2 regions of the Arthrobacter sp. SLBN-83 genome follow, and region 2 is predicted to be linked to the other one. Evidence: predicted binding sites of a transcription regulator. Region 2 holds the regulator's gene; the other holds the start of a gene.
The links. Region 2 encodes HrcA, which represses chaperone genes, less so after heat shock. Its sites were predicted from a motif close to TTNGCACTCGNNNNNNNCGAGTGCNAA; they were not measured.
Positions count from the first base shown of each region.

Region 1: a site for HrcA is predicted at 1,567-1,593, ahead of FBY30_RS12645 (FmdB family zinc ribbon protein). Genes of this name have one in related genera too.

Region 1 covers NZ_VFMX01000001.1:2,716,582-2,719,979, reverse strand. Annotated here, with positions in the region: gene galU (UTP--glucose-1-phosphate uridylyltransferase GalU) at 1-813, opposite strand, end outside; gene FBY30_RS12650 (5-formyltetrahydrofolate cyclo-ligase) at 917-1,537, shown strand; gene FBY30_RS12645 (FmdB family zinc ribbon protein) at 1,649-1,921, shown strand; gene FBY30_RS12640 (RcpC/CpaB family pilus assembly protein) at 2,038-2,763, shown strand; gene FBY30_RS12635 (DUF4011 domain-containing protein) at 2,886-3,398, opposite strand, start outside.
Region 2 covers NZ_VFMX01000001.1:3,625,194-3,628,591, reverse strand. Annotated here, with positions in the region: gene dnaJ (molecular chaperone DnaJ) at 1-771, opposite strand, end outside; gene hrcA (heat-inducible transcriptional repressor HrcA) at 860-1,873, opposite strand; gene FBY30_RS17000 (DUF3097 domain-containing protein) at 2,048-2,896, shown strand; gene FBY30_RS16995 (DUF4870 domain-containing protein) at 2,973-3,383, shown strand; gene hemW (radical SAM family heme chaperone HemW) at 3,393-3,398, opposite strand, start outside.

The sequences.
Region 1 (3,398 bases), 910 kb from region 2:
GAGGTAGCTCAGTTTGTCTCCGGTGTCGTAGCGGCGGCCGCGGAATACCACTCCGTAGACGCCGTGCCCCTCGGCATCACCTGAAGCGAGTTCCTGGAGGGCATCCGTCAGCTGGATTTCACCGCCCCGTCCCGGTTTGGTGTGCTCGAGGACTTCGAACACTGCCGGGTGCAGGACGTAGCGCCCGATCAGCGCAAGGTTGGACGGGGCTTCCTCCGGTGTGGGCTTCTCCACCAGCCGGTTGACGCGGACATAGTCTTCGCCGTCAATCTCTTGAATGTCGGCGCAGCCGTAGGCACTGATCTGCGAGGGTTCCACCTCTATAAGGGCGACGACGGACCCTCCCGTCTTCGCCTGAACCTCGATCATGGTGCTGAGCAGTTCGTCGCGGGCATCTATCAGGTCATCCCCCAGAAGGACGGCGAAGGCTTCATTGCCCACGTGCTGCTTTGCCCGGAGTACCGCATGACCAAGCCCGTGGGGGTCGCCCTGCCGGACGTAGTGGATGTCGCCCAGTTGGCTGGCCGCCTGGATGGATGCAAGCTTTTCTGTGTCTCCCTTGTCCTCCAGCGTCGATTCAAGGGAGGGCACCCTGTCGAAGTGGTCTTCCAGGGCGCGTTTGTTGCGGCCGGTAATCATCAGAACGTCGTTGAGGCCTACATGGACGGCTTCCTCCACCACATACTGGATGGCAGGCTTATCCACGACGGGAAGCATTTCCTTAGGCATCGCCTTGGTGGCGGGCAGGAACCTGGTGCCAAGGCCCGCGGCGGGAATGACAGCTTTGCGGACTCTGGGGTTACTGGTGTTCACCGGACTAATCTAACGTCAGCGTCAAGCATTTCAGTAACCATCGGCGCGGCAGGCTGGCATCCGGCCAGAAGCCGTGGAGTACCGGCAACGCAGGAAGGACACCATGCTGCAGGAGACGAACGCGGTCAAGGACGATATCCGGGCCGCCCACCGGCGCCGGCGCGCCGGGCTGACCCCGGCGCAACTGGAAGCGGCGGGCAGCGCCCTGGCTGTGCACGGCGATGCCTGGGCCGGGACAGTTACCGGCGGCCAGCCCGGCATTGCGTGCGTGTACCTGGGGGTGGGCCAGGAACCGCCCACCCTGCCGCTCATTAGTGCCCTGCACAGCAGCGGGCACAAGGTGCTGCTTCCGGTGTGCGAACCCGGCAGGGAGTTGAGCTGGGTGTTTTGGACGCCCGAAACAGGCTTTGAACGCAGTAGGTATGCGCCAATCCTTGAGCCCGCCGGACCCCGGCACGGGCCTGAAACGGCAGGCGAAGCGGCAGTCCTTTTCATCCCGGCCACCGCGGTGGACCGTGCCGGCAACAGGATCGGCCAGGGCGGCGGGTACTACGACAAGTTCCTGGGGCATCTTGCCACGGCCGGGAAGGAAATTCCGCTGGCCGCTGTTATCTACGACGATGAATTGCTGCCTGCGGGGCGGATTCCTGCGGAGGAGTTCGACCGGCCGGTGCCGGCGGTCCTTGCGCCGTCCGGGTACCAGCCGCTCAATGGCGGCGCCTGACCCCGGGCCAACCGGGGGCAGTGATAGAATTAGCACTCAGGCCCTGCGACTGCTAATGGTTTACCAGGTGGCAGCACGGGACCTCTCGTTTGCCCAAGAGGAGGAGCACCAGTGCCAACATATGCTTACGCCTGCAAGGATTGCGGCCACGCCTTCGACATTGTCCAGTCGTTCTCGGACAGCAGCCTGACGTCCTGCCCTGAGTGCCAGGGTACGTTGCGCAAGAAGTTCAACAGCGTGGGTGTCGTCTTCAAGGGCTCCGGTTTCTACCGCACCGACTCGCGGGATTCCAAGGGCAGCTCGGTTTCCCCCGCGCCTGCCGCGACCCCCGCTGCGCCCGCTGCTGCCCCCGCCGCTTCGGCGCCGGCTGCAGCAGCCAGCTAGGCAGGCAGAAGTCTTAAGTACGACGCCGGGCGGCGCGTTCCAGCGCCGGCCGCCTTTTGTCCACATAGCGTTCGTTCCGGCTGCCCCGCCGCGTTTACCGCAACTAGCGTGGGCGCATGTCCAGACTTCCCAGCCGCCGCGACCGCTACCGGCCTCCCGCCAGCCCCCGAAACGCTTCACGCCGCGGTAAAGACCGCTCCACGAAGGCACGGCTAGCCGGATGGCTGAACCGCAACCGCAGGCTCGTGGCAGCGTTGTTGTTATGCGCCGCTGCAGCCCTTGCGGTGCAGCAGCTCACTCCTCCCCCGCTCGCCACTGTTACGGCTTTGGCCGCAGCCCGGGATCTCCCCGCGGGGACCGCCGTGACGGCCGCCGATCTGGCACACCTCCAGGTACCGCCGGGAATGGTGGCTGACGGATTTTTGCAGGATGACGCCGCCGCAGCGGGCAAGCAACTGGCCGCACCGCTGCGCAAGGGCCAACTCCTCACGGACGCTCAACTGCTCGGCCCAGGGCTGCTGGCAGGCACGCCGCCCGGTTCAGCGGCAGTTCCCCTCCGCATGGCGGACGCCGCATCCATCCAGCTGGTCTCCCCCGGCCAGCTGGTCAACGTGGTGCTGACATCGGCCAATGGGTTTGACCAGCAGGGCCCCTCCCAGGTCCTGGCATCTGCCGTCCCCGTCCTCTGGACTTCGAACAACGGTGGCCAGAGCGGGCAATGGCTGGGCACCACCGAGACCGATGGGCTGATCGTGGTGGCGGCAAACGCGGAACAATCGTCCCGCTTGGCCGGAGCCTCAACCCAAGGCCGGCTGTTCTTCGTCCTGGTCGGCCCGCCGTGACGTCAGCCGCCCCGGGCCGAGTCGGAACGCCAGATAGACGAACCCTAAATCGGGTCCACCCGGACGGGTATTCAATCCCGTACGCCGGGCCCACCCGGACGCCGCGCTCCGCCCCAGTGCGGTCAGCCCCAGTGCGGTGGCTTCTGTTCCTTCAGCCAGGTGTCGTGGTCATCCTCCCGGTCACCCCAGCTGCGGGCATCGTCCTCGGCAGCCTTGCTCGGAAGGATTTCCTCGCTGCCGCCCTGTGCTGCGCGGGCCGCAGGGGCGGCCGGGGCGGATGCTGCAGCGTCCCCGGACACGGCAGGCCCAGCACCTGGTTCGGTCTCTTGCTTCTTGTTCTGGTCGTGGTGCATATCTTCCTCGGGCCCGGCTTTCCCGGACCTGTCTTCCCTACTCAGGTTTTCGTCGCTCACGGGGCCGGCCTCCCCCGCTTCCGGGTTACCGGCGCGCCTGCCCTGGCCGTGCTGCCCCGAACCGGCGCCGGAGCGGTCGCCGCCGGACCCTTCCGAGTTGCCTCCGGCGCTGTGCTGGATTGTCCCGGCTTCCTGGCGGTCCCCGCCGTCGCTGCCCCGGTTTCCGCCCGCCCCGCCCGGCAGGTAGGAAGCTGCGGATGGTGCCGTATCGATTCCATTGAG
Region 2 (3,398 bases):
GTACGTGGGGTCGTTGTTGACGCGGATCTCCACGTACAGGTCACCCGCCGGCCCCCCTGCAGGGCCTGCCTCGCCCTGGCCGGAGAGCTGGATGCGGGTACCAGTGGCGACGCCGGCGGGAACCTTGATGGTCAGCGACCGGCGGCTGCGGATGCGCCCCTGGCCACTGCATTCGTTGCAGGGATCCTTGATGACCGTGCCGAAGCCCTCGCAGGTGCCGCAGGGGGCTGCCGTCATGACCTGGCCGAGGATGGAGCGGACCGCCCGCTGGACCTGGCCGCTGCCGCCGCAGATGTCGCACCGTTCCGGCTGGGTCCCGGGGCGGCAGCATGATCCGTCACAGGTGGGGCAGACCACGGCGGTGTCCACCTCGAGCTTCTTGTTGACTCCGAACACGGCGTCACGGAGGTCGATCCGGACACTGATGAGTGCGTCCTGGCCGCGGCGGACACGCGACGCCGGGCCCGAAGTGCCGCCGGCGCCAAAGAAGGTGTCGAAGATGTCCTGGAACGCGAATCCCTGGCCTGCATAGCCGGCACCGCCGAAGCCGTTGTCCGTACCGTTTTCATTGCCGGTGGTGTCGTAGATCCTGCGCTTCTGGGGATCGGAAAGGACCTCGTAGGCGTGCGTTACCGCCTTGAAGCGTTCTGCAGCGTCGGCACCTGGGTTAACGTCCGGGTGGAGGGTGCGGGCCAGCTTGCGGTAGGCCTTTTTGATCTCTTCCCCTGTAGCTTCGGGTGAGACTCCAAGGACGTCATAGTGGCTGCTCAAAATTCGTGTCTCTTCCTTGTAGTACTGCGTTCAGTTGGTCGGCCAGGGCTCTCGTTCCACAGTCGGAGCAAGCTCCGGCGGCCAAGAGTCAGGGCCCCAAAATCCTGGAAAGGTAACGGGCTACCGCCCTGACGGCGGCCATGGTGGTGGGATAGTCCATTCGGGTAGGACCGAGGATTCCTACCTTGGCTGCGCTGTCCGGACCGTAGCCGGTGGCTACCACGGAGGCCTCGGCAAGGCCGTCATAGGGGTTCTCCCTTCCGATGCTGACGGCCACGCCCCGGTGGTCCTGGGCCATCTCGCTCAACAGCCGCAGCATCACCACCTGTTCCTCGAGCGCCTCCAGCACAGGGCCGATGCTGAGGGGAAAGTCCACATTGGACCTGGCGAGGTTGGCGGTGCCGGCCATGACCATGCGGTCTTCCCGGCTGCTCTGGGCCAGCGCCTCCAGGCCGAGTGCCAGCGCGTGTGCCGCCTGGCGCTGCGCGTGGGGTGTTGCAGCCACGACGGCGGGAAGGGCCTGGGCGAGGTGGCTCAGCCGGGTTCCCCCCAGGGCAGCCAGGAAACGGGTGCGCAACTCGGCCAGCGCGTCGTCGCCAAGGTCCTGGCCGACGTCCAGGACGCGCTGCTCCACCTTGCCGCTGTTGGCGATGAGGACCACGAGGACCTTCCGCGGTGCCAGCAGCACGAATTCGATGTGGCGGACAAGTGCCCTGCTCAGGTGCGGGTACTGGACCACGGCCACCTGGTTGGTCAGTTGCGACAGCAGCCGGACCGTGCGGTCCAGTACGTCGTCGAGGTCGTCCGCGCCTTCCAGGAGGGTCTGGATGGCACGGCGTTCTGCCGCCGAAAGGGGCTTGACTGCCGAGATCTGGTCGACAAAGAGCCGGTAGCCCTTGTCGGTGGGAATCCGGCCGGCGCTGGTATGGGGGGCGGTAATCAGCCCCTCGTCCTCCAGGGCGGCCATGTCATTGCGGATGGTGGCGCTGGAAACACCAAGATGGTGCCGCTCCACCAGGGCCTTCGACCCAACCGGTTCGCGGGAGTGGACGTAATCCTCCACGATGGCCCGCAGTACTTCCAGTTTGCGTGGCTCGCTCACTCTCCACCTCCATCCATGGTCCGGGGCCGCCCGCCCCGCCCGGTGCCACCCAGGGGTTAGCACTCGACATGCCTAAGTGCTAACAGTCTATTATGCCTCGGCCCGTTGTTAGCATTGGTACCGCTCCGGGCGAAACTCCCGGGCTGAGGAGCTAGCGCTAGGCGGATCGATTCCATGGATTACCAGAACTGGGGCCCCCGGGGCATTTCCGCTCCCACACGGGCGGAGCTGCCCGAGGTCGCCGTGGAGCGCGGCATGGTGCTTGAGGAAGTACAGTCCGGCTGGGTGGGCGCCGTGACCCGTGTGGAGAAGTCCGGCGGAATGCACGTCGTGGCACTGGAGGACCGCCGCGGAAAGTCCCGGTCCTTCAAGCTTGGGTTCGGTTTCCTCCTTGAGGGCCAGCCCATCCGATTGATGCCGCCGGCGCCCAAAGCCGCCGTCGGTCTTCCCGCCGGCAGGACCGCCTCCGGTTCGGTGCGCGTCTCGGGCCAGCGCGCCCAGGTTGCCAAGGCAAGCCGGATCTGGGTGGAAGGCAAGCACGACGCCGAACTGGTGGAAAAAGTCTGGGGAGACGACCTGCGCGTGGAAGGCATCGTCGTCGAGCCCCTCCACGGCATCGACGACCTGGCCGCTGCCGTCGCAGAGTTCAGGCCCGGCCCGGGCCGCCGCCTCGGCGTGCTGGTGGACCACCTGGTTCCCGATTCAAAGGAATCCCGGATCGCCGACGCCGTCATGGCGTCCCCGGGCGCGGCCGGAAACGTCCTGATCGTCGGGCACCCCTACGTGGACGTCTGGCAGGCGATCCGCCCTGCAGTCCTGGGCATCGAAAAATGGCCCGCTATCCCCCGCGGGCAGGACTGGAAGACCGGGATCCTCAAAGCCTTCGGCTGGCCCCACGCCACAAAGGAAGACATCGGCCTCGGATGGCAGAAGCTGCTGGGCGCCGTACGCACGTACGCGGACCTCGAAGCGTCCCTGCTGGGCCGGGTTGAGGAAGTCATCGATTTCCTCACCGTGCCCTGACGGGCGGGCAACGGCCACAAAGCCAGTATTCTTGGTAGTAGTCAGCACCAACTTGCACCTCAGAAGGACACAGACTGTGGCAGAAAACGCACGTGATCACAGGGACGGCCAGGGCCGTTCCGAGTACCATGGCGTACCCGCCAACGCCCTGCCGCTTACGGCCAGCGAAGACCGCCAATGGGCCACGCTGGCGCACTTCGGCGGGATCCTGGGGTGCATCCCCTCGCTGCTGATCTACCTGATCTTCCGCGACCGCGGGCCGTTTACCGCCCAGGAGTCCAAGGAAGCGCTGAACTTCAGCCTGCCGCCCACCATCGCCGCGGTGTTGGCCAACATCCTGGTCTTCATTCCGTACGTGGGGAACATTTTCGCGGTCATCGCCACACTGATCTGGGTGGCGCTCACGTGCTTCTCCGTGGCCGCCGGCATTCACGTCAACCGCGGCCAGCCGCACCGCTACCAGTACAACCTGCGCTGGATTAAGTAGCGGCCCAGGTCAGTC